2 regions of the Tenacibaculum sp. Bg11-29 genome follow, and region 2 is predicted to be linked to the other one. Evidence: riboswitches for the same ligand, from Rfam matches in the RefSeq annotation. Region 2 holds a riboswitch; the other holds the start of a gene.
What was found. A riboswitch is a leader RNA that binds a small molecule or an ion and turns the genes downstream of it on or off. The one in region 2 is predicted to bind cobalamin.

Region 1: linked by a shared signal. The riboswitch ahead of CXF68_RS15635 (TonB-dependent siderophore receptor) and the one ahead of CXF68_RS16345 (TonB-dependent receptor domain-containing protein) in region 2 are both predicted to bind cobalamin.

Annotation. Positions count from the first base shown of each region.
Region 1 covers NZ_PJBB01000003.1:3,425,049-3,441,672, forward strand. Annotated here, with positions in the region: gene CXF68_RS15605 (efflux RND transporter periplasmic adaptor subunit) at 1-495, opposite strand, end outside; gene CXF68_RS15610 (ABC transporter permease) at 511-1,752, opposite strand; gene CXF68_RS15615 (ABC transporter permease) at 1,755-2,984, opposite strand; gene CXF68_RS15620 (ABC transporter ATP-binding protein) at 2,987-3,697, opposite strand; gene CXF68_RS15625 (thiol-disulfide oxidoreductase DCC family protein) at 3,846-4,259, shown strand; gene CXF68_RS15630 (YncE family protein) at 4,349-5,404, opposite strand; gene CXF68_RS15635 (TonB-dependent siderophore receptor) at 5,409-7,280, opposite strand; cobalamin riboswitch at 7,310-7,505, opposite strand; gene CXF68_RS15640 (ABC transporter substrate-binding protein) at 7,517-8,455, opposite strand; gene CXF68_RS15645 (bifunctional adenosylcobinamide kinase/adenosylcobinamide-phosphate guanylyltransferase) at 8,556-9,059, shown strand; gene cobT (nicotinate-nucleotide--dimethylbenzimidazole phosphoribosyltransferase) at 9,064-10,104, shown strand; gene CXF68_RS15655 (adenosylcobinamide-GDP ribazoletransferase) at 10,108-10,875, shown strand; gene cobC (alpha-ribazole phosphatase) at 10,860-11,387, shown strand; gene CXF68_RS15665 (ABC transporter substrate-binding protein) at 11,392-12,510, shown strand; gene CXF68_RS15670 (hypothetical protein) at 12,575-13,189, shown strand; gene CXF68_RS15675 (hypothetical protein) at 13,667-14,575, shown strand; gene CXF68_RS15680 (serine hydrolase) at 14,782-15,837, shown strand; partial or broken gene CXF68_RS21045 (IS110 family transposase) at 15,967-16,188, opposite strand; gene CXF68_RS15690 (AraC family transcriptional regulator) at 16,562-16,624, shown strand, end outside.
Region 2 covers NZ_PJBB01000003.1:3,610,243-3,626,866, forward strand. Annotated here, with positions in the region: gene CXF68_RS16335 (TonB-dependent siderophore receptor) at 1-234, shown strand, start outside; gene CXF68_RS16340 (PepSY domain-containing protein) at 241-1,692, shown strand; cobalamin riboswitch at 1,994-2,202, shown strand; gene CXF68_RS16345 (TonB-dependent receptor domain-containing protein) at 2,317-4,515, shown strand; gene CXF68_RS16350 (ferredoxin) at 4,519-5,319, shown strand; gene cobA (uroporphyrinogen-III C-methyltransferase) at 5,322-6,866, shown strand; gene CXF68_RS16360 (sirohydrochlorin chelatase) at 6,871-7,803, shown strand; gene cobI (precorrin-2 C(20)-methyltransferase) at 7,800-8,510, shown strand; gene cobJ (precorrin-3B C(17)-methyltransferase) at 8,507-9,883, shown strand; gene bluB (5,6-dimethylbenzimidazole synthase) at 9,886-10,524, shown strand; gene cbiE (precorrin-6y C5,15-methyltransferase (decarboxylating) subunit CbiE) at 10,528-11,727, shown strand; gene cobM (precorrin-4 C(11)-methyltransferase) at 11,728-13,569, shown strand; gene CXF68_RS16390 (hypothetical protein) at 13,585-14,058, shown strand; gene CXF68_RS16395 (precorrin-6A/cobalt-precorrin-6A reductase) at 14,106-14,894, shown strand; gene cbiD (cobalt-precorrin-5B (C(1))-methyltransferase CbiD) at 14,885-15,970, shown strand; gene CXF68_RS16405 (hypothetical protein) at 15,967-16,624, shown strand, end outside.

The sequences.
Region 1 (16,624 bases), 190 kb from region 2:
TGTACCTCTTTTAATAATATCCATATCTGATCTCGCATTCGATAAAGATAATCTTGCATTGTTATAGTTTAATTCAGAGTTTTCAAATGCCTGAAGCGAGATTACACCTTTATCAAACAATTTTTTATTTCTATCAAATTGCACTTTTGCATTATTAAACGATAGTCGTGCATTTTTAACGCTACCATTAGCTCTGTTTAAAGAAGCTACATTTGGCACCACTCTTACGGTTGCGATTAAATCACCTGCCTTTACAATAGCTCCTTCTTCAACTAAAATTTTATCAACAATACCTGCTATTTGAGGCTTAATTTCAACTTCTTCTAAAGGTACTACTTTACCTGTTGCTACTGTTTTTTTAACTATTGTCGTTCTAAACGCTTTTTCGGTTTCATATTCAACAATATTTTTTTTGTTCTTTTTTGCGAACCAGATTAACGCTATTGCAAATAATACTGCTACAATACCTAAAATAATTTTTGCTCTTTTACTCATAATATGTTAATTGATTTATTCTTCTCTTAATGCTTCGATTGGTTTTATTACTGTTGCCATGTGGGCGGGTATTAAGCCTATTAAAGTACCTAATATTACTAAAGTTGTAAATGCTATTAAAATAATTGGAATATTTACTGTTGGATTTATTAATGTAGCGTCAGGGCCTTGACCAAATGCTGCATCTATTAAAAAGAGTACTAATGCTCCTAATATAATACCTAACATTCCTGCTATAGTTGTTAAGAAAACAGATTCTAATACAATTTGCTGTCTTATACTTTTTGGGGTTGCTCCTAATGCTCTTCTTATACCAATTTCTTTGGTTCTTTCTTTTACTGTAATTAATAAAATATTACCAATAGCAAATACCCCAGCAATTAAAGTTGCTATGCCTACAAACCAAGTTAAAAACTGCATTCCTGTTAAAAACCCTGTAAACTTAGCAATTTCAACACCTAAATTAACACTACCAAAGGCTCTTTTATCATCTGGGTGAACTTTATGTAAACTTTTTAAAGTTAACAAAATATCTTTTTCCATTTGTTTGATATCTACACCTTCATTAGCTGTAATCATCATCCAATGTATCTTATCACCCATATTATAAACCTGTTGATAGGTTGTAAAAGGAATGTAAGCACATTCACCATCAAAATTAATACTTGTAGATTCTTTATAAACACCGATTACTTTATAATTGATACTATTAATCTTAATATATTGGCCTATAGGTTTTTCATTTTTCTCAAACAATTGTTTGTATATATCTTCAGCTATTACAACTACTTTCGCTTTTGATAAAATATCATTTTCGTTTAAAAAACGCCCATAAATTAAATTTTTCTTTTGAACCTGATCTAAAACGGGGTAGTCTCCACTTACTTGAAAACTTCCTGATTTAAATCCTTTTACTATTTGTCCATTTGTCTGACTTCTTGGAGCCAATAACTTTATTTCTTTAAACTCTTTTTTTAAAATTTTAACATCAGTTAGTGTAGGTAAAAATCGCCTTCCTTTTTGAAAACCTTTAAATGGTGTATCAGTAGACTGAGTCCAAATAAATACACTATTCGTTGCAAAATTTCCAAAAATTTTCTTGAAGTTATTTTCCATTCCCCTTGAAGCTCCCAAAAGAACAACTAATAAAAAAATTCCCCAAAGAACACCTATAATGGTAATAACTGTTCTAACTTTATTTTTACGAATACTTCCGTAAATTTCTTGCCAAGTGTCTGAATCAAATAAAAATTTCATAATTAATCTGCTCTTAATGCTACAATTGGTTTAATATTCGCGGCTCTTTTTGCTGGTATATATCCAGCAATTAATCCTGATAAAATTAAAACGATGGTTGCTCCTATTACAATACCAGGACTTACACTTGGATCTTTTATAAAGTATTTTTCTAAGCTATCTCCTATTAAACTTAAAATATAAGTTCCTAAAGATAAACCTAAGTACCCAGCTATAGTGGTTATTAAAACGGATTCTTGTACTACCATACCAACAATTGATGATGGTTTTGCTCCTAATGCTTTTCTAATACCAAATTCTTTCGTTCTTTCTTTAATAACAAAAATCATAATATTACTAATACCTATAATACCTGCTATTAAAGTACCAGACCCAACGAATATCACAATAAAATATAGTGCTAACATAAATGTTCCCACCCCTTTATTTGCTTCTGCCATGTTTCGTACAGAAAGTGCACTTTGATCGTCTGGATGTATTCCTAAATTCTTACGTAAGTCACGCTCCATTTTATTACCAAATGCAATCGCTTCATCTAAACTTAATTTAGGATCATAACCTACAATAATTTGACTTAGATGATCATTATTACCATATATCATTTGTGCTGTAGTAACCGGCATGTAAGTTTGACGCTCTTCATTATCTCCTCCAGCATCAGAAAATATTCCAATAATTAGATACGAAATTCCGTTTACGCTTACACGTTTACCTAATGCAGGTTTTTCTCCAAATAAATCTTGTTTTACTAAACGACCAATAACAATAACCTTCGATTTTTCTTTTAAATCTCTTTCGTTAATATACCTACCTTCATCTATAATTGTTTTTTCTAAAAACTGATGATCTGGATGTACTGCTCGTAATCGATAACTGTCAGATTTACTTTTATAAGAAATAGTTACGTTTTTATAAATTCTAGCCGTTTGGTGTTGAATTTTATCTTCGTAAGTTTCTTTAATAAAATTATAATCTTTATTTTTTAACTGAATTGTTCTACCAGTTTGTAATCCTTTATAAGGTTTTGAAGTTTTCCAAACTCTAACCCTCATTGTATTCATTGCATCATCAACAAAAGCACCTTTAAATGAGTTACTCAATCCGCTTACAATACCAAAAAGTAAGGTAAATAATAATATTGCAAAAGCAACTGTAAAACCAGACATTACTGAACGTAATTTATTTTTACTAATGCTTTGAAATATTTCTCTCCAACGATCTAAATCAAACATAATTAAACTGCTTTAATTTTTTCTTTAGTATTGTTTACTGAAGTATATTCATCACTTATAATAACCCCATCTTTTAAACGAACAATTCTATTTGTTTGCTCTGCTACCTCTTCTTCATGCGTAATTACAAAAACAGTCATACCTTCATCATTAATTTCTTTTAATAAATCCATAACCGAATCTGTAGTAGTAGAATCTAATGCTCCTGTTGGCTCATCTGCTAACACAACTTTAGGTTTAGTAACTAAAGCTCTTGCTATTGCAACACGTTGTTTTTGCCCTCCAGAAAGTTCATTTGGTAAATGATTAGCCCAGTCTTTTAAACCAACTTTTTCAAGGTAATCTAAAGCAATTTTTGATCTTTCTTTTCTATTAACTCCTTTATAATATAAAGGTAATGCTACGTTTTCTAAAGCTGTTTTGTAAGATATTAAGTTGAAAGACTGAAAAACAAAACCTAAAAATTTGTTACGTAAAATTGCAGCTTTTTTCTCGTTTAAATCTTCAATTAACTCACCATTTAAATAATACTTCCCTTCATCATGTGAATCTAACAAGCCAACTATATTTAATAAAGTAGATTTCCCAGATCCTGAAGATCCCATAATAGATACGAATTCACCTTCTTTAATATGCAAGTCAAGTCCTTTTAAAACATGAAGTTTGTCTTTTCCTATTGGATAGGATTTGTGTAGGTTTTCTATTTTAATCATCGCTTTAGTTAATTTTATACTAAAATAAATACTCAAACATACTTTTGTTACCAATTATATGTTAAATCACTATTTACTTTCTTACAAGACGCTTAATTTTGATTTATGTTACAAAATAATTTTGCCTTTTTAATAATAAGTATATACAATGGTTGATTTACCTACTAATAAAAAAATAATTTTGTTTGATGGAGTGTGTAATTTTTGTAATGATGCTGTTTTAAAAGTTATTAAATACGACACTAAAAACCAGTTCGTTTTTGCTTCATTACAATCTTATATTGGAAAAGAAATTACAAATCATTTAGGTATAGATATTACTAAAATAGATTCTATTATTTTGTATGAACCTAAAATTGCTTACTACATTAAATCAACCGCAGCCTTAAAAATTATGATCAATTTTGGTGGTATTTGGAATTTAGCGACTGTTTTTAATTTGATACCTGAAACTATTAGAAATTATAGTTACGATTTTATTGCTAAAAACAGATACAAATGGTTTGGTAAAAAAGAAGTTTGTATGATTCCTTCAAAAGAAATTCAAAAGAAATTTTTATAAACAATAAACCCACTTAACTATGTAAGTGGGCTTATTTTCATAAACTTAATGTGATTAAAAGTTTATAAAGAGGGGGAATTATTATTCTTTTAATTATTAAAATAAATTTTTGATGCCCCGATAGGTGCTTCTATTGTTTTAATTTCACTGTTATCTATTAAATTAAATACTTTTAATTCACTTAAGTCAGAAAATCTAGTACTTAAAGCATAAAGCTTATTATCTTTAACTTCCATTCCATAAAATTCAGAATATCCAGTTGTAAATAGCTCAATTGTTAAAAATTCTATACTAGATAAACTAGTCTCAGATGTATTCATTTTATAAACCTTACTACCTAAATTGTAATAAATTATATTATTATCAAATACCATTAAAGAAGGATGTTCTCCGTCTTTAAACTCCATTTTCGTTACTGAATTATCATTTAAATCAATTTTAGAAATAGATGCAAGGGTTTCATCTTTTGTCCAAGCAGCTTTACCTTCAGATAAAACAACTAAATTTCCTGAATTGTTAAAAAACATTTCATCTGGTTTATCATTAACGATAATCTCTTGTACATCATCTGTTAAAATATCTATTACAGAAATAACATTGTTACTTCCATTACCTCCTTTATGAGAAACATATAATTTTCCATTTTTTTCTAAAATTCTCTCTGGACCTGTAGAAATAGTTATTTTTTTTATGAAACTATAACTATTCATATCAAAAACAGCTACAAAACCTTCTGTTGTTCCCCAGTTTGTTACATAACCTTTATCGTTAGAAACAACCATATATCTAGGAGTTTCTAAGTTAGAAGTTATCTCTCCCTTTTTTGTAAAAGAATACCTATCAACTGCTGTAATTGTATTTTGATTATCTACAATAATATAAGCACTATCATCATCAAAAGCAATTGACTGTAAAAATGTTCCTAACTCACTATTATTAACTTTTTTATATATTAAATTTTCGTTAGTAGTAAGATCATTAGATACATAAGAAATTGAACCAGTACTTCCACTACCTTCACCACTTATTAAAATACCTTTGTCGTAATCTCCTTTTGGTAAATCTGGTGTATTATCATCGCTACAAGAAGTAAATATAATAGCCCCTAATACTAGTATAAGCGTAAATAATTTATTAATTTTCATTGTTTTAAAATTTATAGTTTATGTTAATATTAAAATTTCTATTTGGCATTGGTCTTCTTGGTTGTGTTATATATAACTTATTAAACACATTATTTACCTTAAAACCAATTGATAACTGTTTTTGATGTTGTTTTAAAATTTTAAAATCCCCACCTATATTAGAAACGAAAAAATGAGGTATTACAAAATCTTTAGAATTACTTTCTGTTGTATATGTCATTCCTGTAAATACTTGCTGAAAAAACAAACCAAACCTTTTATATGAATAACTTAAATTTCCGTTTAAAAGATGCTTAGGTACAAAAATTAAAAAAGTGTCTGTTCTTTTATTTTTAGCTTCTGTATAACTATAATTAAAATTAAAATCGACAAAATTTTTATCAAAATTATTGCTGTAAGAAAAAACAAACTCTACTCCTTTGTTATTTACATTAGATAAGTTTATTGGCGACCAAACTCCTGGTTTATCAGGATTTCCATTTGGTGTCCAAACTATTTTATTTTTCGCTGAAATATAAAACACACCTAAATCGGCTTTTATTTTACTGTTTTTAAAACCAATACCTAGCTCTCCTTGCATAGCTGTTTCAGCTACAAGGTTTAAGTTTCCTTGCCCAGGCCAGTATAAATCGTTGTAAGTGGGTACTCTATAATTTTTAGAACTATTTAACCTTACATTAAAGTTCTTAAACGTGTTAGCTTTAAGTCCAAAGGCAAAACTATACGGAACATTATAATCTGAATTAAAATCTTTTCTAATTTTTGCATCAAAAAAAACTTTATTATAAATATTCTGATGATATATTATCGATTGAGAAAACTGTTTTCTATTTTTCTCTTGTATCATATCTGTTTTACCAAAGATTGTTTCATATTCAGAATACGATGTTACTTTAGCTTTTATAGAAGGTATTTTATAACCTAATGTATAATTAATTAAGTAACGTTTCGATTTACCAAAACTATAATCTTCTACGTTTTTATTATCAAAATACTGATACTCCTGTGTTAAAAAAGCTAATTTTAATTCATGATTAAGAATTTCTTTTTTATAATTATATATAACTAAATTTCTGTTATTAAAATCTTTATACTTATCATTTGCTGACCTCGGATTTGGTAATTCTCCTGATAACGAACGTTTTCCTGAATAGTTCGTACTATAAAATTTTAGCTGTGATTTATTAGAAAACTTATAAGCAAAACCTACATTTAAACTTAAATTATCATAAGCTCCATTTGCATTTTTAAGTTTTGTACCTAATAATTTATAATTATTTTCTGATTCATTATAAGAAATTCCAAATTTTAAAGACAACTTTTCGTTAGATAGGTTAAACTTATACAAACTATTGTATGTACTAAAACTACCAGCATTTGCTACAACTTGGTGTTTTATAGTTTCTTTAGGTTTAAAATTTAAATAATCATTTAAATGTACCGTACCTCCTATTGCTCCAGAACCGTACTCTATACTTCCACCACCACTTCTTACATCTATAGCATCAACTAGGTTAACTGTTAAAGAATTAAACCCTGTTTGACCGTTGTTTACCGAATTTATATTAATTCCATTCCAAATAACTGCGGTATTAGAAGCGCTTGTTCCTCTAAAACTTGCAGTACTCGTTCCGCCTGCTCCGTATTCTCTAAGATATATTGGTGAATTAAATCGTAATAAAGAGCTAAACGACTTTATGTTTCTTGTTATTACAGAATCACTTAACCTATGTATTTTGTAACCGTTAGAGTTCTTTACTAACTTTTTATCAGCTAAAACAATAACTTCTTCTAAAACACTCATTTTAGACTTCTCTTGAGCGAAAGAGAAAAGAGTAACAGTAAAAAATATTGTAAAAAGTGTGTATTTCTTCATAATATATTAAAACCCTTATCCCGAAAGTTTGAATTATTTAATATTTAGGCAGGTCTCCTGGCTTGCGTCTTGTAATTGGCCTTCCCATTTATAAATAAACAGTGACTTAAAGAATAATTACAAGCTTAGTAGCTTACAGTTGCGGGAACAGCTTTGGTATTTAACCAAATTCCCTTTTAATTTGATGCTATTTTAAACATCAAAACCCAAATTTTTTGCAAACTTATGCTATTTTATTAAGAATCTAGCATCAATAAATCATTATAGTTAGAAAACTTAGCAGTAAGCTCTTCTGATACCGAAAAATAATTCGGATGAATCATTGCAGCTAAACACGCTATTCCGTCAACTAAGGTACTTGCAGACGATTGCGTAAACATGGCAAAATCAGCAATAAAGACTTGTTTGTTTTTTACAGCGCGTAAAGAACTCCATTCTGGTTTTTCTTCTAAGAAATGCATGTCTTCCATTGTCCTCTCAATACCATAACCACATGGCGCTATAATTAAAATTTCAGGATTGTATTTTACAATTTTATCCCAAGAAATAACAATACTATCTCCTGATGGATGCGCTAATAAATCAATACCACCTGCATAGCCTATTTGATGAGGAATCCAATGTCCACAGTTAAATAGCGGATCTATCCATTCTAATAACATTAAACTTTTAGATTGTATTCTGTTAGCCCTTTGCGTATCTACAATAGTATAAATACGCTCTTTAAGTTTTTTAACATAATTAATACCTACTGTTTCTTTACCCATCGCTTTTGCAATAGTTAAAGCATTGTCAAAAACATCCTCTAAAGAATTTGGTGTTATTGATATTAACTCAGGAACCTTATTTAACTTATAGGCAGATTTTGCAACCGATTCTGTATCTATCTGGCAAACATCACATACATCTTGTGTAAAAATAATATCTGGTGCGATGCTTTCTAAAACAGGTTCATCTACATAATATAGTGTACCGCCTTCTGCTTTAGTTTTAGAAAAAATAGTATTTATTTCTTCACTCGTTAACGTTTGTCCCTCTAATTTGTAACGCACGGCAACCTGTTTTTCTTTAAGTGCAATTGCAGGACATTCAAAAGTAATACCTTCTAAATATTCTTGTAACCCCATATCATAAATCATTTGGGTTACAGCTGGCATAAATGAAGAAACTTTCATAAAAATAGATTTTAAGCGGCTAAATTACATAGTTCTCTAGTATTATTCTCTTTTTCTAAAAAATCTTTACAATCTTTGCTTTCAATTTATTTCTTTACACATGATATATTATATTACTGGCGGAGAACGCTCTGGAAAGAGTGGTTACGCTCAACAATTAGCAGAGTCACTATCTAATACTCCTTATTACTTAGCAACTTCAAGAATTTGGGATGCTGATTTTAAAAAACGAGTGGATAGACATATTTCTGATAGAGATGAACGTTGGACAACTATTGAGGAAGAAAAAAATATAAGTACTGTAATTCCTAAAAACACCACGGTAGTTATTGATTGTGTTACATTATGGCTTACTAATTTTTATGTAGATACTAAAAATAATGTAGAAGAAAGTTTACGTTTAGCTACCCAAGAAATAGATAAATTGATTGAAATAGACGCTACTATTATTATTATTTCTAATGAAATAGGAATGGGTTTACATGCCGATACTAAAATTGGCAGAAAATTTACCGAACTACAAGGTTGGGTAAATCAATACATTGCAAAAAAAGCTGATAAAGCTACTTTTATGGTATCTGGATTACCATTAACTTTAAAATAAAATCATGTATCCTACTAATATAACACCAATTTCAACTACGCTAAAAGAAGCGCTAAAAGATAAGATTGATTTTAAAACAAAACCTTTGGGTGCTTTAGGTGTTTTAGAAACGATTGCGTTACAAATTGGGCAAATTCAAAATACCCTCACTCCTATTTTATCAAAACCTAGTATTGTTGTTTTTGCTGGCGATCATGGTATTGTAAATTCAAAACCAGTTAGTCCTTATCCACAAGAGGTAACCCAACAAATGGTATTAAATTTTTTGAATAACGGAGCTGCTATTAACGTATTTTGTAATCAAAATAATATTGATTTAACCATTGTAGATGCAGGCGTTAACGCCAATTTTGAAGAAAATGATAATTTAATACATGCTAAAATAGCAAAAGGCACAAAAGATTATAGTATTACACAAGCCATGACAACAAATGATTGTTTGTTAGCTTTAAATAAAGGGAAACAAATAGTTACTAAATTATTTAAAGAAGGTACAAATACCATTGGTTTTGGCGAAATGGGAATTGGTAACACTTCATCTGCTGCTTTATTAATGAGTTATTTTACCAATACACCTATTGAAGATTGTGTTGGTAAAGGAACTGGTTTAAATGATGATGGCGTTACTAAAAAAGGACAAATTCTTAGAGGTGTACTAGATTTACATGAAAAAAATATTCAAAATTCGATGGATGCTTTAACAGCTTTTGGTGGTTTTGAAATTGTAATGATGTGCGGAGCCATGTTAGAAGCTGCATCTTTAAAAATGACCATTTTAATTGATGGTTTTATTGTTACTGCCGCGTTATTAGCTGCCCAAGCCATCAATAAAAACATTGTAGATTATTGCTTATTCTGCCATACTTCTGGTGAGCAAGGTCATGAACAAATGTTGTCTTTTTTAAATGCAAAACCATTACTAAATATAGGTTTACGATTAGGTGAAGGTACTGGTAGTGCCATTGCTTTTCCTATTGTAAAAGCTGCCGTTAGTTTTTTAAACGAAATGGCTACTTTTAAAAGCGCAAACGTATCTGAAGCTTAGTTTATGAAAAATCAAATTCATTATTTTTTAACAGCTGTTTTGTTTTTTACGAGAATACCTTGCCCAAAATGGGTAAATCATTCTCCTGAAATTTTAAATAAAAGTAGCCGCTATTTCTCATTAGTAGGTATACTTGTTGGTACAATATCAGCAATTGTTTATACTGGCGCTTCTTTCCTTTTTAATCCCAGTATTGCTATTGTACTTAGCATTGTTGCTTCGGTATGGACAACGGGTGCCTTTCATGAAGATGGTTTTGCTGATGTGTGTGATGGCTTTGGTGGTGGTTGGACTAAAGAAAAGATTCTAATGATAATGAAAGATTCTCGATTAGGAACTTATGGTGTTGTAGGAATCATTTCAATGTTAGCTATAAAGTTTTTAAGCCTACACGAATTAAACAACGTATTAAAAAATATTCCTTTACTACTTATATCAGGGCATGCAATTAGTCGATTTATCGCTACCGTTTTATTATACACGCACGAATATGTTAGAGATGCTGATACTGCTAAAGTGAAGCCTACAACTAAAAAAATGAGTACAAAAGCACTTATTATCTCGGGCTTTTTTGGAATGCTACCTTTGTTATTTTTTAAAGACATTAGCGTATTCTTAGTTTTAATTCCGTTGTTTTTAACATATTTATATATGTCACGCCTATTCAAAAAATGGATTGGAGGGCAAACAGGAGATTGCGCTGGAGCATTACAACAAGTTAGTGAAGTTGTTTTTTATTTATCAATACTTGCCCTATGGAAATTATTTTAGTTAGACATACAACTCCGAATATTGAAAAAGGTATTTGCTACGGACAGGCCGATCTTGGTGTTGTTGATACTTTTACAGAAGAAATTAAACCGATATTAAAAACGATTAAAGTTAATGATGCTAATACCGCTTATTATTCAAGTCCGTTACAACGTTGTAAACTCTTAGCTGAAAAACTTTCTGACACTATTATTTTTGATGATCGTTTAAAAGAACTCGATTTTGGTGATTGGGAGCTGCAAAAATGGGACGATATTAACAAACCTGAATTGGATGTTTGGATGAATGATTTTGTAAACGTTACTGTTACTAATGGAGAGTCTTATATCGATTTACATACCAGAACTGTTCAGTTTTTAAACGAGCTTAAACCCCTGAAAAAAAAGCAAGTTGTTATTGTTACCCATGCTGGTGTTATTAGAAGTTTGTGGGCATATATAAACAAAACACCTTTAGATAAGTCTTTCGATTTAAAACTAAATTACGGGGCTATCATAAAATTTACACTATAAAAAAATGAAACATTTTATATTACTTATTATAATCTCTCTGTTTTTAATTCAATGTAAAAACAGTGAAAATAAAAATATAACAACAATTGTTGATACCCTTAGCCCTATTAAATACGCAAAGGGTTTTGATATTATTACTAAAAATGGTGAGAAAAAATTAATCATCAAAAAAGTATTTCAAAACTCTAAAAAGCAATTTGAATTTACATTAACTAATAAAACGAACATTGCTAAAAACGAAATTAAAGTTCCTGTAAACGAATTGGTTGTTACAAGTACCACACACATACCAATGTTAGAACTTTTAAATAGTGAAGATAAATTAGTTGGTTTTCCGCACACAAAATATATTTCATCTAAAAGAACCAGAAAAAGGATTGAAGAAAACAAAATAGTAGAACTTGGATCGGAACAAAGCATGAATACCGAAATTTTAATGGGTTTACAGCCCGAGTTAGTAATTGGTTTTTCATTACACCCAAACAGCAAACTATACGAAAACATAAAAAAAGCTGCGATTCCTGTTATATTTAATGGTGATTGGCTAGAGGAAACGCCTTTAGGAAGAGCGGAATGGATTAAACTTTTTGGCGTACTTCTAAACAAAGAAAAAGAAGCTGATAGCATTTTTAAAAGTATTGAAAAAAACTATATAGAAGCTACTAAAATAGCTAAAAGCACTACAAAAAAACCTGCTACTGTTATATCTGGTAGTATGTTTAAAGATATTTGGAATGTACCTGCCGGTGAAAGTTTTATGGCTACTTATTTAAAAGATGCTAACCTTAATTATTTATGGAAAGAAACAAAAGGAACTGGTAGCTTACAGTTAAGTTTCGAGAGTGTTTTAGATAAAGGAAAAAGCGCTGATTATTGGATTGGTTGCGGTTTGTACGAAACTAAAGAGCAATTAAAAAGTGCTAACAAACTTTATAAGGAGTTTGATGCTTTAAATAATGGGAACATATATACTATGGGAACAAAAAAAGGAGCTACTGGCGGACTTTTATTTTTTGAATTGGCTCCTATTAGGCCCGATTTAGTATTAAAAGATTTTATTAAAATTACACATCCTAAATTGTTACCAAATTATGAGTTAACCTTTTTTGAGAAGATGAAGTAGTTTTAATCTAAGCGTATTTACTTTTCATTAATATTTAATATTCTTAAAATACATTGTTAATTATATGAAAAAAACACTCTTCTATCCAATAATATTAATAATAATTTTATGGAATTGCTCTGATAAAAAAGATTTAAAGCAAACTGAATTTGTTATTGGAAACAATGAAAAAGTAGAATTTTTAAATGAAATATTATCTGATACCATAAATTTAAAATTATTATCAAGCCAGAAAATAATGATTTCAGATTTTAACTTCCTTCCTAAATTACCACACTCTATTTTAAACGACAATGAATTTAAAAGGGTTAGTTATATTAAATATTTATCACATCATTTAAAGGAAAAAGACACTGTTTTTATAAAAAAACAAATAAAGCAAAATAAAACATTCGATTTAAAAATTTTATCAAAATATAATTACCAAATATTAAACACCTCTAAATTATTTAAAAATGGCGTTTCAGTTGATTCTTTATCAACTATTGCTTTAAATAAGCAGATATATACTAAGGAGTTATACAATGAACCATATATTCTAATTGACAAACCTATTTTTAATAAAGAAATGAACAGAGTCTGTTTGAGTCTAAATAGACCAAATTCTGGAGAATACTTTGTTTTTATTAAAAAAAATAGAAAATGGCAAAAGGAAGTTATTGCGCAATGGTCTGAATAAGCAAAAGGAAACCAATTAAAATATTTATATAACTATTCTTAAATATCAAAACTTTATTTAAGTAACACATTAATACTATTGTTTAAACCAACAACTATATTTAATATTATAATATTTTTGTACAGTTTTTTCTATACTATTAAAAACTGTACAAATTTTCTTATTAATTATAAAGATGTTACAGATTGGTCTAAAAAGGTTTATCAATTTTAATATATTTAGTATCGATAAAGGCGCTCAAAATTTCCTTTTATACCAATCGCCTCTTAAAATCTTTTTTTTATGTGTAGAATTAAACGTCTATTAAACGTTTAATTCTACACATATCCTATTTATCTCTAAAACATTTACTTGCTTCCCCCCTCCCCTTTAAAACAAAGAGTTGCAAACATTATTTTGCATGTTTAAAATTCAGTAATTATTATCATAAACTCTATCAAATTTCATTAAATTTGTTTTAAAACATAATAGAAATATATGTACTGGTACATATATCCCGTTGTTGGCAAACATATGACGAAAGACATTCTCTACATATTAATTAGCCTTTTGATTTTAAGTTGTTCATCGCAAAAAAACACACAAGGAAAATCTTATACTGAAAAGGAATTAGAAAAATCTATTCTTGTTGGAGATTTTCTATTTGTTGGAAAAACAGATAATGACTCAATACCTAAAAAGAAAGTTATTAAAAAAGATGAACCTAAATTTAACCCGAATATTAATAAAGATTCTTTATTTAAAATTGTTATAAAAAAAGTTCATCCAACTAAAGTAGAAGGATTAACAAAAGCATTTAATGAAGGAAACAATCAAGAAAGGGAATTTTTATTGATGATACTTTCTATGAATAAAAGTAGTAAAGAAGAACAAATAAACAACCTAAAAGCAAACGAGAGTAATATAAAAACACTTATCAAAGAATATTCTGTATTAGTTCCCGATAGCCTTATTGTCTATATTGAGTTTAATCCGAAAGATATTGTTTTCAATACAGACAAAAGTATAGACTTACGAATTTACTCAAATCGGAAAAACAAAAATGGCGGAATTGACCAAAAATTCAGAGAATCAAATTTACCGTATAATTCAGAAGTTTTATTGGAACAAATAAACACTTTGGGCTGGAATAAAAAGACTTTAATGAATATTAAAAATTTACTTGACAATGCTAATTGTAACTCAATTAAAAACGGAAATATAACTACAGTTGGTTTTGCAAGAAGCGGAATGGGAAAATATTCATATAAGTTCTTTAAAAACGATTTGAGTAAAGAAGAACAATCTGAATATAATGATGGTTGTTTATATGTTTATTATGAGAGAAATATTGTTTTAGAATTTGGAGGTGGTGCAATTGGACAACAATGTTTTGAAAAAGAATAAAATACGATTTGCTAACACCGTGTATAATTAATGGCTAGTTATCGCCTATTTATGAAAACCCTCGCGGATTTTCTATTCAGTTTTTATTTACTAAATTATGTGTTTGAAAACGCCACTAATCATACACAACAACGTTAGCAAATATTAAAATCAACATTTCGGTAACATTAATAAACATTGCCAGACTTATAGGAAAACAATAATATATGAAGATAATCTTTAGTGTAATAATTTTATTAATATCAGATCAACTTGCGTTTGGGCAATCCCGAGAGAAAAAAATTGATTCAATTTGTCAGGCTATCCATAATAAAAATCCAAAAGTCGGAATGAGTTTAGGGTTTATAGACAATGGAAAGGAGTATTTCTTCAATTATGGAAGAATCAGTCAGGAAGGTGATTTCAAAGTGGACGAAAATACAGTTTATGAAATCGGTTCTATTACAAAATTGTTGACTGCTAACTTAGTAGCACAAGCCCAAGGCGAAGGGAAATTGAAAATTGACGACTTTATAGGTAACTACTTACCGAAAGAATACATATTGTCCGAAAAAATAAAAGGTAAACTTAAAATTTCCGATTTAGCTTCCCATCAATCAGGTCTGCCGGATTTTGATTTTGGTAAACTTATAAAATTGAATCCTAAACAGCCTTTAGACATAAGCAAAGAGGCTATTCATTTCATCGTCAACGACAGTACGAAATTATCAAATTATGGTAATTATAGATACTCAAATATAAGCTATGTTTTAATGGGCATTATGTTAGAAAATATCTACTCAAAAAGTTTTGACAAATTGGTAAAGGAAAAAATACTTGTTCCTTCAAAAATGAATAATACTTTGACAACGGATTTCAATGTTAAGAACAAAGTTGTTGGACACGATATAAATGGAGTACAGCAAGATTATTTTGTTTGGAATTCATTATTTGCACCAGCAGGTTTGCTAAAGTCGAACACATTTGATATGACAAAATTGTTAAAAACACTTTTGTCAAATAAAGGAAAAATTGGAAAAGCAACTTCAGTAACAGAAAAAACGTTCTATAAAAACACCCAAATGGAAATAGGTTTCGGACAAGAAATAGAACGAAACGGAAATGACACTTTCTTTTATAAAGCAGGTGACACGTTTTCTTGTTCCTCGATTTTTGCTTACGACAAGAAATCAAATTGGGGAATAGTGATAATGATAAACCACAAAAATTCCGATTTGATAAGAGAGTTAATTAATACGATTTATGAACAAGCATTAGAATAAAAAACATTTGCTAACAAAGAACTGAGGTAGAAAACAAATCTTTTCTTCATTAATTTTATGCAATATTATTCTAGATTCAAAATGCTACTACTTGGTATTTTGAGCTTTTATTTTTTTAATAAACACTACTTATTTTGACAAAACGGAAACATATTTTTCATCATAAGGCAAACCTGATTTTTCGATTGTAAAACTTTGTTTTATTAGCTTATTTGAAGCTGCTATTAAGGCTAGTTTTTTACTCTTTCCTTTGTTTACAATACGCTCATAAATATCTCTACATGCTTTATTATGTTTGCATGCATTAAAGGAACATAAAAACAAGAGATTTCGTAACTTTTTATTACCAATACTTCTCCATATACATTAACCTTAATTCTCTCTTTTATTCTTTCTGATTTATAACTCTTAAATTTAATCTTTTTATTAAATTGCTAACTTAAGATGTATAAAAAACATAGGGCTTTTGTTTTAACTCCAAAGTTCTGTGTTTTTTTTATGAAGTCCACCAAATATAAAATTTGACACTTTCAATAAAAAGATAAATACAAAATATTATATTTGGCTAAGTGCCAAACCTGAAACGTAGTGCTTATCACCTGCCCTATGTTTCTTATAATAAACGTTGTACAGTATAAAAAAACAGTCCTCAACACAAACTTTATACATTAGAAAACTATGCAAATGAACGTTTCAAACATTGAAAAAAACTAAATTTTAATTAATGGATTTAATTTTAGATTTCTTTTTGGTGGGTGGCATCGTAATTATTGCAATAATTTTATTG
Region 2 (16,624 bases):
GGTATTGGTGGTAATTATACCAGTAATAATTATACGAATTCTAGTAACTCATATACATTACCTTCATACTTATTACTTGATGGTGCTGTTTATTATCAAAAAAATAATGTGCGAATAGGTTTAAATATAAATAACATTACCAATAAATTATATTTTACTGATGCTATTTATGATTATCAGTTCTTCCCTGGTGCTGAAAGAAATTTTAAAGTAAACGTAAGCTATAAATTTTAAGTCCCTTTGAAAAAACTTATAACTATACATCATTACTTAGGCACATTTTTTTTTATGCTATTCCTTGTTTGGTTTCTTTCAGGGTTTGTAATGATGTATAAAAGTTTTCCTTTTTTGGGTAAAGAAGAAAAAATACAATGTAAAAAAGAAACAAGCTTAAGTACTAAACAAATACTACCTCCTGCTACTGTATTCGAGAAAGACACTATAGAAACGATACACAAATTAAGAATTAACGCAATTCTTAACAATATTGTTTATCATGTAGAAACTGCTTCGGGTAAAGTTATTTCGAGGTATGCGAAGAATGGAGAACCTATAAATCTTACTAAAAATAAAGCCTTAGGCATTGCGAAAAACGCTACCAATTTAAAGTACATAGCCGAGGTTACTATTATTAATGAAGTAGATCAATGGATTCCAAAATCTAGATTTAGGAAACATTTACCTGTTTATAAAGTAAAGTTTACAAACCGAGAAAACACATGGGTACATGTATCTTCTCTTACTGGTGAGGTTTTAAATATTACAACTTCTGATGATCGGTTTTGGGCTTGGGTTGGTGCCATACCGCATTGGATTTATTTAAAAGACATACGTATACATCGTTATTTTTGGAAACAACTTATTTTATGGTTGGCTGCATTAGGTTTACTAATGACGCTTACCGGAATTGTTACAGGGTTAATACGCTATAAGAAGAAACCCAAAGCGAATTTTAAAAGGTTTAAAAATAAATGGTATAACCTGCATTATTATTTTGGTTTAGGTTTTGGCTTGTTTATTTGCACCTGGGTATTTAGTGGTTTTATGAGTATGACTCCTTTTAATTGGGTGCCTAGCTCCTCTTTAAACCAACAGGATAAAAGTATTTGGCAAGGGCAAAATTTTACACTAAAAAGTATTACGAATAAAGATTGGACTAATTTTAAAGAGATAGCCTCTAAATCAAAATTTAAAGAGATCCATTTTTCTTTATTTAATGATAATATCTTTTTTGAAAAATTCAACCAAAATACGATTGAAAATCATTGCATAACAAATAGTGATTATAATACCTCAAACGAGCAATACATTGCTAAAATAAACGAATTTAATACCAAAGAAAAAGTAACGGAATTAGTGGTACTTAACGACTATGATGCCTATTATTATGATCGAAAAAATATAAAAACATTACCTGTTATTAAAATTATTACCAATAAGAGCAACTACTATTATATTAATCCGAAAACCAATACGGTACTCCTTAAATCTGCTCCGAAAAACAGAACAGAAAGATGGTTATATCATGGTTTACATAGTTTAGATTTTTCGTTTCTTTCAAAAAACCGTCCGTTATGGGATATTATCATGATTTTCTTACTTACAGGCGGAACAATTACTTGTATTACTGCCACAGGTTTGGGAATTAAATTTATAAAACGAAAAACTAGAAAACATCTAAAAAACAAATAAATTAAAGTAGTTAGAGATCAGTAATTAAATGTATATCATTAAGCAACTGTTTTTAAACAGGGTAATACAACTCTTGTTGTCAGTTCGAGCATTCCTGAAATAAAAAGACAGTTTGCTTGAAAGTAGCAAACGAAGTTTCGAGAACTATTAACCCCTAAAAAATAGGTTTCGACTGCGCTCAACCAGACATTACTCATGGTATTCCAATTAAAATATTTATAATAACACGACCTAAACATGCTCTAAATACAAGAGAAAAACTCATTTTAGAAACCATCTTTTAATTCCAATAATTATATCTACATTTGTGTCGTTATATGGTTTCTTATTTCTTTAGTAAAATTTAGAATTATAGAATTAAAAGGGAATTTGGTGTAAATCCAAAACTGTTCCCGCAACTGTAAAGCTTGTAAAAGGCTTCATTAAAAAAAACCACTGTAGTAATTACTATGGGAAGGTAAATGAAAGCTAAGCTAAGTCAGGAGACCTGCCAATATTACAATAATTTATAATAGTAACTCTCGGGTAAAGAGTTAGAAAATTATGGTTTTTCATACTTTTCTTTCCTTGCCTGCTTAATTTCATTTTTAAATGCAAAAATTGATTTTATGCAGTCTATGGATCATGTGTTTTTCACTATCCATATTCGCACAAAACACCACAATTAAAGGTAAAGTAACTGATAACGAAACTCAGTTAACAATTTCAAATGTACGCGTAACAGCGAACAAAATTATTAAAGGAACAACCAATGAAAATGGTGATTTTTCTATAGCACCAGATAAATTACCTGTAAGATTAACTTTTTCTTTACAAGGCTACCGACCTAAAACAATTGTTGTTAAAAAAAACACTTCTAATTTAAATATTGCTTTAGAAAAACAATTTACAGCGCTTTCTGAAATTGTAATAAACTCTAAAAATGATAAAAAATTAGGCGTTCAAAAAGTTTCTAAAATATCTTTACAATTAAGACCTATAAACAGTGCACACGATTTTTTAAAAACAGTGCCTGGTTTATTTATTGCACAACATGCTGGTGGTGGAAAAGCAGAACAAATATTTCTTAGAGGTTTTGATAATGACCACGGAACTGATTTTGCTGTTTTGGTAGATGATATTGGTATTAATTTAAGTTCTCATGCACACGGACAAGGATATGCCGATTTGCATTTTTTAATTCCTGAAACTGTTCAAACGGCTGATTATTATAAAGGTCCGCATGAAACTTCATTAGGTAACTTTGCGGTTTCTGGTGCTGCCAAATTCACATCAAAAGAAACATTGCATCGCAATACTGTTAAATTAGAATACGGTCAGTACGACTTTGTAAGAGCTTTAGCAATGGTTTCACTTATAGATAAGAATAAAGAAAGTGCCTACATCGCTATTGAAGGAACTTATAACAATAGTTTTTTTGAAAGTAATCAAAACCTTAGAAGGCTAAATACTTTTGCAAAATATACGGTTGCGCTTTCTAATAAACATAAATTAAAAACGTCAATTTCTACTTTTCATAGCGACTGGAATGCTTCTGGACAAATACCACTTCGCGCTGTTAAAAGCGGACTTATAAATAGGTTTGGTGCTATTGATGATAAGGAAGGTGGTGATACTAAAAGAATTCATTTTAATGTACAATTAAGTTCTCGCCTTTCAGAGAGCACCCAACTTACCAATCAATTGTATTATGTTTCTAACAAATACAACTTATTTTCAAATTTTTCTTTTTATCAAAACAATCCTGTTAATGGTGACATGATTCACCAACAGGAAGATCGTAAAACATATACCTATAAAGGTAATATTTCAATAAAAAACATACTACAAATACCTAATAGCACCACCACTTTTGGTTGGTCGGTTGAACACAACAATAACAATATTGGTTTAAATAATGCTGTTGGACGCACATTAGCAACTCCTATAAATGAGTTTGATATTAAGGAAACAAATGTTGCATTATTTTTAAAAGAACGAATTCAAATAACAAATAAGCTAACAGCTTTAGCGGGTATTAGAGCCGATTATTTTAATTTTAATGTAACCGAATTAGTACCAATACCTAGTGAAGGAAATACGACTGCTTTAAGAATAAGTCCGAAATTTAGTTTGTTTTACGATGCTACTAAAAACATTCAATTTTATGCAAAAGCGAGTACTGGTTTTCACTCAAACTACGCAAATGCAGCTGTAAAAAATAAAGATATTAATCCTTTACCAAAAGCTGTTGGATATGATATTGGTACCGAATTTAAAATTGGGAAAAACTTTGTTGGTAATCTTGCTGGTTTTTATTTACAGAGTGATGCTGAATTTGTTTTTAGTGCTGATGGTTTTGAATTTGAAAATAAAGGAAGATCAAGACGAATTGGTAGCGAGGCTTCTTTTAGATACCAACCACTACCCTATTTATGGTTAGATACCGATTTAAATTATAGTTTCGGAACGTTATTAGATGCTCCTAAAAGTGATAATAAAATTCCGAGTGCACCTCGTTTTACCTCAACTGGTGGGGCTACTTTACGCTTACAAAACGGAATTAATACTTCATTACGCTATCGTTATTTAGGAGAACGACCATTAATTGAAGATGAATCTGTAACTGCTCAAAATTATTTTATTACCGATTTAGTTATCAACTATACAAAACCAAAATATCAAATAGGTTTATCAATAGAAAATCTTTTTGATACCGCATGGAGAGAAGCGGTGTTTTATGATTCATCGCAACTACAAGGAGAAACACAACCTGTTGACGATATTCATTTTACACCAGGTACTCCTTTTTTAACAAAATTAAGTCTAACATATTTCTTTTAAATTATGGGTAAAAACATCGCCAATACAACACATACTTTTTTCTTCTGCGACGGAGGTTCTTGTCAAAAAGCAGGAGGCGAAAAAGTTGTTAGAGAAGCTAGAGCTTATTTAAGAAATAATGATCTTTGGGATACTACCCATACCATTAAAACGAGATGTAACGGACGATGTGAAGATGCCCCTACCTGTATTGTAAGCCCAGGAGAGTTTTGGTATAAAGAATTAACCCCCGAAAAAATAACGCATATTGTAAAAGGGCATTTAAATAATGAATGCCCTATAGAAACTGAATTATTATATAAAAAAGGATGGGATAAGCAAATTTCTAACAACGAAAGAGCGCCTATAACACCAAAGCCTTTTGAACTAAAAAATGATACAGAATTAGGTGCGTGTTTTATTACCAAAGGGTTTAGTTCAGATCAGTATTTATATCCGTTGTTCTTATACCTTAAAGAAAATCCAGATGGGGTAACTCTTACTATGACAAATCAAAATTCTATTGAGTTTAAAGACATTGAGACGTTAGAATATTCTAAAACACATACACTTGAATTATTTACTAAAACAACTTGTATTCCTTTAACTATTGCAGCTGTACCTAAAGATAATAAGGAGTTACAACAAGCTAAAATTTCGAGTACCGAGTATTTTTATAAAAAGGAATCGCAGCAAGTTGGTATTCGTTTTAAAAATAAATTTGGTGAAGTTTTAGGAAAAATAGCATTCGATTCTATAGCTAATAAAGGCTGGGAATATTGCAGAAAAATACAGTTAAAAAACGCAATTTTAAATTTAACATAACAATGAAAAAAAGTATTTCAATACTAGGTTTAGGTTGGTTAGGTTTACCATTAGCTTTAGAACTTCAAAAAAGTGGCTATACAGTTAATGGAAGTACTTCTAGTTTAGATAGGTTAACATCATTAGCTAAATATTCTTTTCATAATTGTAGAATAAGAATTGAAGCAGATACTATCATAGGAGATTGGGAATCTTTTATTCATGAAACAGCAACACTAATTATCAATTTTCCGCCAAAACGAATTGATACTATTGAAACAATACACCCGCTACAGATTAAACAAATTATAAAGCATACGCCAAAAACTACAAAAGTAATTTTTGTTAGCTCAACGTCTGTTTATCAAAATACCAATAGCCTTGTAAACGAAGCTATAAACTGTATTCCTGAAAAAGCTTCTGGCACTGCACTAATAGAAGCAGAACAATTATTGCAACAACATTTTGGCAGCAACTTAACTGTTTTACGTTTGGCTGGTTTAATTGGCCCTAAACGTCACCCCGGCAGGTTTTTGGCAAACAAAAAACAATTAAAAAACCCTAACGTTCCTGTTAACCTTATTCATCAAAAAGATGTTATTCGGTTAATAGCAACTATTATAAATAAAGATTGTTTTGGTGAAATTATTAACGGTTGTGCTGATGTGCATCCTAAAAGAAAAGATTTTTATGAGAATGCAGCCATTAAATTAAATATGCCTGCTCCTATTTTTGAAACTAGCGCTAAGGAAAGTTATAAAATAGTTGATAATTCTAAATCTAAATTAGTACTAAATTTCACCTATCAATTCTCAAATCCTGAATGGATATTTACAAAAGACTATTTACCTGAAATAGCAATTGTAGGTTGTGGACCAGGTAATAAAAATCTATTAACCTTAAAAGCTTTTCACGCTATTGAAAATGCTGATATTATTTTACATGATAATTTAATTTCAGATGAAATATTAGCGATTAATACACAGGCTGAACATATTTATGTAGGTAGAAAATACGGAGACAAAGAAGATCAAGAAACACGTCAGAATAACATCAACTCACTAATGAAAAAACATTGTGAGCTAGGGAATAAAGTTGTTCGCGTAAAATCTGGAGATCCATATATCTATGGAAGAGCCGCTGAAGAAGTTCGCTTTTTAAAACAGCATGATTTACCCTTTACTGTTGTTCCAGGAATTTCTGCCGCCTTAGCCGCTGCTAGTTCTGTAAACATTCCTATTACTGAGAGAAGACAATCGAACGCTATTTTAATTTGTACAGCACATACTGCCGATTATTCAACCGCACAGCTTAAAGGAATCGCAGAAATGCTAAACGCTGGTAACACACTAGCACTTTACATGGGGCTAAAAAGTTTAGATAAAATTATTCCTAAGCTAATAGAAGTATGTAAAAACACAAACATTCCTATCAATGCAATTTCTAATGTTTCTAGAGAAAACGAAGTGTTACTCTCATCAACATTAGGCGAGATAGAAAACGATATAAAAAAACAAGAGCTACAAATGCCTGTAGTATTTTTAATAGGAGTAAAACCAATTAATTAAAAGAATGAAAAAAGGAATTTTACTTTGCGGACATGGTAGTAGAACCAAAACAGGAACTGATTCTTTTAAAGAATTAGTTGCCATACTACAAGCTCGTTATACAGATTATGAAGTAGATTATGGATTTTTAGAATTTAACCATCCTGTTTATGAAGCTTCTATTGAGCGTATGTATCAAAAAGGAATTCGTGAAATTTATGCGTTACCTATCATTCTTTTTGCAGGTTCACATGCTAAGAATGATATTCCGTATGAAATGAATACCATACAAAGCTATTATAGTGATTTAACTATAAAAATGGGAAAACACCTTGGTGTGAATTCATTTTTATTAGAATTAGCACAAAAAAGAGTTTTGGAAGAAGAAAGTAAACATACACCGATGGATAGAAAAGAGGTGTGCTTAATGGTTGTAGGTAGAGGAACAACCGATACTGACGCCAACTCTGATGTTCATAAATTAGCTTGTATGTTAGGTGAAGGTATGGGCTTTGGCTTTACAACAGTATCCTACAGTGGTACCGCCTACCCTACTGTTACTAAAAGTTTAGAACTTACAAGTAAAATGGAATTTAAACGTACGATTGCAATTCCTTTTTTCTTTTTTACAGGTATTCTGTTAGAACGTATTTATAATGAGATTAGAACATTTAGTGCTACTTCTCCTCATGAATATGTGTATACCAAAGCCTTTGGTAGCGATGAGTTAATCTTAAAAGCTTTTGATGAGCGCTTAGATGAAACTATTAACGGTACGGCAAATATGAATTGTCAATTGTGTAAATACAGAAAACAAATTGTTGGTTTAGAATCGGAAGTAGGAAAAGAACAAATCGGTCACCATTTAGGTGTAAAAGGTGTTTTGTTTGAAGAAGATGAAAAAGTTGGTCAAAAAAACAGCGTATTTACTAAAATTAAAAAAGGTTTAGGAATATGATAAAAGGTACAATATACGGTGTTTCTTTAGGTCCTGGTGATCCTGATTTAATTACTTTAAAAGGGGTAAAAGCTTTACAGAACGCAGATAAAATATATTATCCTGGGTCTTTATTTAAAGATGGCAGAAAAGCTAGTTATTCACGCTCAATTTTAGATAACTATAATTTAGATTCACAAAAACTCGAAGGGTTTTATTTAAAAATGGATTTAGAGAGAGCGCAAGCAAAGGTTATTTATGAAACAACCTTTCAACAAATACTTTCTGATTATAACAAAGGATTATCTATAGCAATTGTTAGCGAAGGAGACATTAGTACGTTTAGCTCTTTTTCTTATCTGTTAGAAAAAATACAAACGCATAATTTAAGTATCAATTTAATTCCAGGTATTAGCTCTTACTTGCATTTAGCATCTGAAAGTAAAATACCATTGTGTTTACAAAACGAAAAAGTAGTCGTAATTCCTCGCATACAAACCAAAGAAGAACTAGAAGAGGCTATTGCTAATTTCGACACTGTAGTATTAATGAAAATTATATCGGTTGTTGACATAATTACCGCTGTAATCGATACTCAAAAACATAACGTTACTTATGCCGAACGCTTAGGAACGAATCAACAATTTATAACGAATAACTGGAGTACTGCCAGTATAAGAGAAACACCTTATTTTTCTCTTATGATTATTAAAAAAATAAACAAATGAAAATAACCGTAGCAGGCTTAGGTCCTGGAGATATCAATTATATGTTGCCCGTAGTTAAAAATGCTTTAGAAAAAGCAGATGTAGTTATTGGTTACGATTATTATTTTCAATTTGGAGCATCACTTTTTAAAGAAGATGCTGAACTTATTTCAATGCCTTTAGGTAAAGAAGAAGCAAGAGCACATAAAGCTGTTGAAAAAGCGAAAGAAGATAAATATGTAGTAGTTATTGGCTCTGGAGATGCCAGTATTTATGCCATGGCAGCGATTGTTTATGAAGTGGTATCTAAAGGAAATGATGATGCTATTGAATTAGAAACACTTCCTGGTGTTTCTGCTTTTTTAGCTGCTGGTAGTAAGTTAGGTGCACCGTTAGGTCATGATTTTTGCTGTATTTCATTGTCTGATTTAATGACGCCTTGGAACAAAATTGAGCAAAGAATTAAAGCTGCTGCAATGGGAGATTTTGTAACCAGTTTATACAACCCAAAAAGTAAAAAAAGACATTGGCAGTTAGGTAGATTGCAGAAAATATTTTTAACAGAACGCTCACCTGCTACCCCAGTTGCGATTATAAGACATGTAACACGACCAGAAGAAGAACTTAAAATTACCACTTTAGGAGAATTTAACCCTGAAGATGTAGATATGTTTTGTTTGGTTATGATTGGAAACTCGCAAACCTATCGTTTTAAAGATTATTTGGTTACTCCTAGAGGTTATTTAAATAGAAAACCACATACAGGTAAAGAAATTCAACAAGAAAGCTTTAGAATTGTTACCGATCATATTAAAGAAATTCCTTTTTCTATTGCTGATAAATGGGCAGTAACGAGAGTTATACATACTACAGGAATTTTAGAAGATTTTAATCATTATTCAGCAACACCGAGTGCTATTGAAAACTGGCATACACATCTTAAAAATGGTGGAGAAATTGTTACTGATGTTACCATGGTAAAAGCAGGAATCACAAAAGCTTTTATAAAAGAATATGGAAATCAAATTCACTGTTTATTAAATGATGATGAAGCACAAGCGCTAGCTAAATCAGCAGATATTACCCGATCACAAGCTGGTATTAGAAAAGCTATTGAAAAATACCCGAATGCTTTATATGTAGTAGGAAATGCCCCTACTGCTTTATTCGAAATTGTTGACCAATTAAGAGACAATACTGCTTTTAAACCTGTTGGTATAATTGGAGTACCTGTTGGTTTTGTAAATGTTTTAGAATCAAAAGAACAATTATCACAAATTGCAACTACCGATTGGGTAATTATTGAAGGAAACAGAGGTGGTAGCAATGTTGCAGCAGCTATTACAAATGCAGCTTTTACATTACCTGAAGCTTCAACTTATTTTAAATCTTAAAAATGAACAAATTCACTCCAGAAAATATAGAAACCTTAGAGCAAATAATACTTGCGCGTAGAGATGTTAGAGGTAATCGTTTTATAAACACCCCTATTCTTCAAAAGGATTTAGATAAAATTCTATTTGCTGGAGTAAACGCACCTTCTGTTGGGTTTTCTCAACCTTGGGAATTTGTAGTTATTAAAGATTTAGACATTAGAAATAAAATAAAAGACAGTTTTTTTGAAGAGAATGAAAAAGCGAAAACTCTTTTTGAAGGAAAAAAAGCAGATGCCTACACGCAGTTAAAATTAGAAGGAATTGTGGAGTCTGCTTTAAACATCGCTGTTTTTTATAAACCAAGTGAACATCCTGTTTTAGGGCAAACTACGATGAAAGAAGCTGGTGTTTACTCAGTAGTATGCGCCATTCAAAATATGTGGTTAATGGCAAGAGCTTTAAACGTTGGTTTAGGTTGGGTAAGTATTTTAAATACGAACAAAGTTAAAACCATTTTAAATGCTCCTGAAAACAGACAGCTGATAGGTTATTTATGCTTAGGTCATGTAGATAAGTTTTATGAAAATCCAGAATTAGAACGTTTGCAATGGGAAAAGCGTAAAAATATAAACGATGTTGTAATTAAAGATTCTTATTAATAAATGAGATTAATAAAAAAACATATCGATTTTTATTTAATTGGAATTAGCAATCATCCTAGTCCGAAATTGAATGATGATGTCTTGAAATTAATTAAAGAAGCAACTGTTTTTTCTGGTGGAAAACGACATTATCAATTGGTAAAATCGTTCTTACCCGAAAACCATACTTGGATTGAAATTTCAGGTAAAATGGATGCGCTGATGAATCAGTATAAAAAAATTACTACTACCATTGTGGTTTTTGCCTCTGGTGATCCTTTTTTCTATGGTTTCGGAAATACGTTACAACGCTTATTACCCAATGCAAAATTAAGCGCTACTCCTTATTTTAATAGTATTCAACTGTTATGTCATAAAACACAAACAAACTACAATACATTAAAATCGGTATCTATACACGGCAGAGATTGGTCTGCCCTAGATGAAGCACTAATTAAAAGAAACGAATTAATTGGTGTATTAACCGATAACAAAAAAACACCTGCCGAAATTGCGAAACGTATGCTGCAATATGGTTTTGATAATTACTCAATAACCATTGGAGAAGCTTTAGACGGAGATAATGAACATATTGAGCAACTAGATTTAGTTTCTTGTTCTAACAAAACACACAATAATTTAAACTGTGTTTTATTAAAACAAACGTCACCTAAACATAAACCTTTTGGTATTCCTGATGCATCCTTTATTCCATTAACGAATAGAGCAAACATGATTACCAAAATGCCAATTCGATTAAGTACTATTAGTGCTTTAGAATTACAAAATAAAACAGTGCTTTGGGACGTAGGTGCTTGTACAGGATCTGTTGCTATTGAAGCAAAACAACATTTTCCGCATTTAAAAATCGTTGCCTTTGAAAAACGAACAGAATGCACTGATATTATTCAACAGAATACAGCACGTTTTTCTACTCCTGGTATTGACATTATTATTGATGATTTTTTTAATCTCAATTTAAATGATTTTGAAATTCCTGATGTTGTTTTTATTGGTGGTCATGGTGGTCGCTTAAAAGAACTACTCCATTTAATACATCAACTAAACCCAGCAGTACGATTCGTTACCAACGCTGTAAGAGAAAACAGCTCTAAAATATTTACAGAAGAACTTACAAAATTGAATTACATCATTAATACTAGTGTTATTCAAGTAAACCAACATAATAAAATTAGCATTCACACAGCTGAACAAAAATAAATGAGAAAAATAGCCATCATAGCAGTAACTGAAAAAGGAATAGAAAAAGCCCTTATTATTCAGAAAGAATTTCCAAAATCATTAGTCATAACTACTTTACAATCTAGTAATGAAAATGTATCAACTATTACGTCTATTTCAGACTATTTAGCTGATAATTTCATGAAACTTGATGGTATTTGTTTTGTGACAGCCTTGGGTATTTGCGTACGCTTAATTGCACCATATATTCAAGATAAAAATACCGATCCTGCAGTAATTTCTGTTGATGATTTAGGTTTAAATGTACAATCTGTATTAAGCGGACATAAAGGTGGAGCGAATGATTTCGCATCAAAAACGGCGAGTGTATTAGGAGCAAAAGCTATAATATCTACGGCAAGTGATGTGCAAAATATTTGGGCTTTAGATACCCTTGGAAATCAATTTGATTGGCAAACAGAAAGTTCAGTGCCTACAAATAAAATAATGGCGTTGTTTGTTAATAACAAACCAACAGCATTACTTTTAGATATTAAAGATAAAGGGACACAGCATTTAGAAAAAACGGTTCCTAGTTTTGTAACTGTTTTTTATAATGAAAAAGATATTGATTATACGCAATTCCAATTATTTATTGCGGTAAGTTATAAAGTTTACGAAGCAAAAATTCCTAGTTTATTTTTAATTCCCAAAGTACTATCTGTTGGTTCTGGATGTTCTAAGCAATTAGATTTCGAGCTATTTCAAGAAACATTCAAATTAAAATTAGCTGCTGAGGGGTTACACTTTTCTGCCATTAAAAACTTTGGTTCTATTGATATTAAAGCAGCACAGCAAGCCTATTTAGATTTTAGTGAGACTAACAATATTCCTTTCAGCACATTTACTTCTGATACCATAAATACTATTTCAATACCAAACCCGAGTGCAATGGTGCAATCTAAAATTGGTGTTAATGGTGTTTCAGAATCTTGTGCAATACTACTTTCTGGAAACAATGATTTACTTGTTGAAAAACAGAAAATTCATTTAGATAACAGTGAAAAATTTACTTTTTCTGTTGCTTTAAACGCAGAAGCGGTACGTAAAACAGCCATTGCAATTATTGGTGCAGGGCCTGGTGATGAGGAATTAATAACCGTAAAAGGAAAACAATATTTAGAAGAAGCTGATTGCGTGTTATATGCAGGAAGCTTAATTCCTGAAGAAATGACTAATTGGTGTAAGCCAGGAGCGGTAGTTAGAAACTCGGCAATGATGACTTTAGAGGAGCAAGTTTCTTTAATGCAAGAACATTATAAAAAAGGAAATGCTATTGTTCGTTTACAATGTGGAGATCCTTCTTTATATGGTGCTATTCAAGAACAAATGACCATTTTTGATGAATTAGAAATGGATTATTTTATTATTCCTGGAATTTCTTCATTTAGTGCAGCAGCAGCAGTATTAAAATCGGAATTTACCATACCAGAAGTAGTACAATCTATTGTGTTAACTCGTGGTGAAGGAAAAACACCAATGCCTTCAAAAGAAAGTATTTCTGCTTTTGCTGCAACAAATTCAACCATGTGTATTTTTTTAAGTGTTGCTATTGCTAAAAAAGTAGAAGCGCAACTATTAGAACATTTTGATGCAGATACTCCCGTAGCTGTTATGTATCGAATTTCTTGGAAAGATGAAGAAATATTTCAAGGAAAATTAGAAAACCTAGCACAAATTGTAAAAGAGAGTAAAAAAACAAGAACGGTATTAATTGTAGTAGGTCATGCTATTGGAGCTCGTAAAAACAGATCGCAATTATACAATCCTGAATGGAAACACATTTTTAGAACCAATAAGAAATTTGTAGTTACAGAGTAGTTTTGCGCGTTGAAAATGAATAAAACCTTAAAAAATATATTAATAGGATTTACGGTTATAACAGGAATTGGAATTATTGGCTATTTAGCACTTGTTGCGCTAGTTTGGTATCAATTCAATATTGGCTGTGGAATTGACGATGGACCATTTAAAGCAGTGATTGTTGCCCAAATTGAAATAACAAAAAGTGCTAAAGAATTTGATTTATCTGATAATGGAATATTAATGTTAGAAAATAGAAATGATACTCTTTCTCCTATATTGACTTTGATTGAAAAAGGAAAAGTTAAATGGACTTTGGATATGAATACCAAAAATACAAAAGGGTACGAATCAACCAACATATGGAGAATTAGTAATATATCAGTCGAAAAGAAAACTGACCCAATAAAACTGTTCTTTACTGGTCATTGGACTTATGGAGCTGAGCATGGTTCAATAGAAATTGATAGAGAAGATGGAGATAATAAATTCTGTTTAAGTTGGTAACTTAAAAAAGAATAGGCCTAATTAATTAAACATAATAAAAAAGAAAAATGATACTTGTATTTGGAGGAACAACAGAAGGTAGAAAAGTAGCAAAATTGCTACAAGAAAAATCGATGCCTTTTGTGTATTCAACAAAAACAAATATTCCTTTTGAAGAAAACAAGATTGCCAGCTACAGGTATGGCGCTTTAAATGAGAAACAGTTAGAAAATTATCTGATAAAAAACGAGGTAAAACTGATTATTAATGCCTCGCACCCTTTTGCCGAAATATTGCATAATACTATCGCAAGGGTGGCTGAAAGTTTGCAAATACCTGTAATACGATTTGGTAGAAAATTATTATCAAAAACAATTCATCCGTTAGTATCTTATGTAAATACTTATGATGATGCTTCTAAATTATTTAAGGAAACCCATATACTTTTAGCATTAACAGGTGTGCAATCTATTAAGGGACTAAAACAATGGTGGCAAAAAAACACTACCTATTTTAGAATACTTAACAGACCTGAATCTTTAGCTATTGCAAGAGAGAGTAATTTCCCTGAAGAACAATTAATTTTAGGATTGCCTTCTGCTGATTTAAAAAAAGAGATTGAGTTAATTAAAGCAAAATCAATCAATATTATTTTAACTAAAGAAACAGGAAACAGTGGTTTTTTAAGTACAAAAATAGAAGCGGCATTAAAAACGGATACACAAATCATCATCATCACACAACCAGAAATTCCATCTTACTTTCAACCAGTATTTAATGTAGTTGAGTTAGAAAATTTACTTACTAGCATATATAGTTCATTATCAATAACTAATAACGCTACAAAATGGGATTAAGAAAAGTACCTAAAGGCCCTTTAAGAGACGGATTTACAACCGGTACGTCTGCCACAGCTGCTGCAAAATCAGGATTGATGGCGATAATCCATCAAAAAGAAATAGCTTCAGTAAGTGTGCACCTCCCTATTGATAAAGTATTAGAAATTCCTGTGCATCATTGTGAATTTACAGAAAATACCGCTAAATCTTCAGTAATTAAAGATGCAGGTGATGATCCTGATGTAACAAACGGAGCCGAAATTGGATGTATTTTAAAACTAACACAAGAAAAAGAAATTCAATTTATTGCAGGCGAAGGTGTTGGCACTGTTACGCTTAAAGGATTGGAACTAGCTATTGGAGAACCTGCTATTAATCCTGTTCCTAGAAAAATGATAACCAGTGCCATTCAAAAATTATTGCATGATTATGATTTAGAATGTGGTGTATCTGTAACAGTATATGTTACGAATGGTAAAAAGTTAGCAAAACGTACACTTAATGAACGCGTAGGTATCATGAATGGTTTATCTATTTTAGGTACAAGCGGTATTGTAAAACCTTATTCATCTTCGTCATATATAGCAAGTATAGAGCAAGGTATTGACGTTGCTGTTGCAAATAACATTAATGAATTAGTAATTAATTCGGGTGCTAGAAGTGAAAAATATTTATCCGATAAATTTAGTCATTTACCTGAATATGCTTTTATTCATTATGGAAATTGGATTGGTGAAACACTTATTAAAATAAATAAATCTCCCATTAAAAAAGTAAGCATTGGTATTATGCTTGGTAAAGCGGTAAAGTTAGCTGGCGGAATTACAGATACGCATAGTTGTGTATCTAGCTGGAACAAAGATTTTGTAGTTGAATTAGCAAATCAAGTTGGATTTTACGATGCCGATAAAATAAAAGAATTAAACATGGCTGGACGATTGATTGAATTGTTTGAGTTTGAACAAAACTCACCCTTTTTTCAATTGTTATTAGAACACTGTTATCAACATACACATTCAAAAATTAAACAGGTAATACTAGATATTTACCTTATTCATAAAAACGGAACACTTATTAAATTTATTAAAAAATGACTTTAACTTCTTTAATTAGGCCCTTAATGGCTGGTATTTTACATTCTTTTGAACCTGATCATGTTACAGCTGTTTCAGTATTAGCTACAGAAAATGCGATCAATAAAAAAAAGGTCAACTTTAAATCTGTTTTTAAAGCATCTCAATGGGCTTTTGGTCATTCAGTAACGCTATTGCTTTTTGGTGGTGTAGCATTGTTATTTAAAAGCATGGCAACATTATTTATAAATGATATTTCCTTTTACGCAGAACTAGCTGTAGGACCTATTATGATTTGGTTAGGAGTTGTAGCTATTAAAAGAAATCATGCTATTAATGAAATGGTAAATGATCATAAAAAAATTGAAGCTCATGAACATGACCTTTCAAACCCAATACATTTACATGGAACCAAGGGAGAAGAAATAGCAGTAAACCCAATGAATAAATCTTTTTGGATTGGTATGTTACACGGTTTAGCAGGAACAGGTGGTGCATTAACATCTGCTTTAGTTTTAAGTAGTACCACGGTAGCTGATGCTATTCTAATTTTAGCAGTAGAATCATTAGGTATTATTGTAGCAATGGGTGTTTATAGCTATGTTTTAATTTATGTAATGAGTCGATTTTTAGAACGAAACTTAGCTATTTTTAAATGGATGAATGGTATTGCAG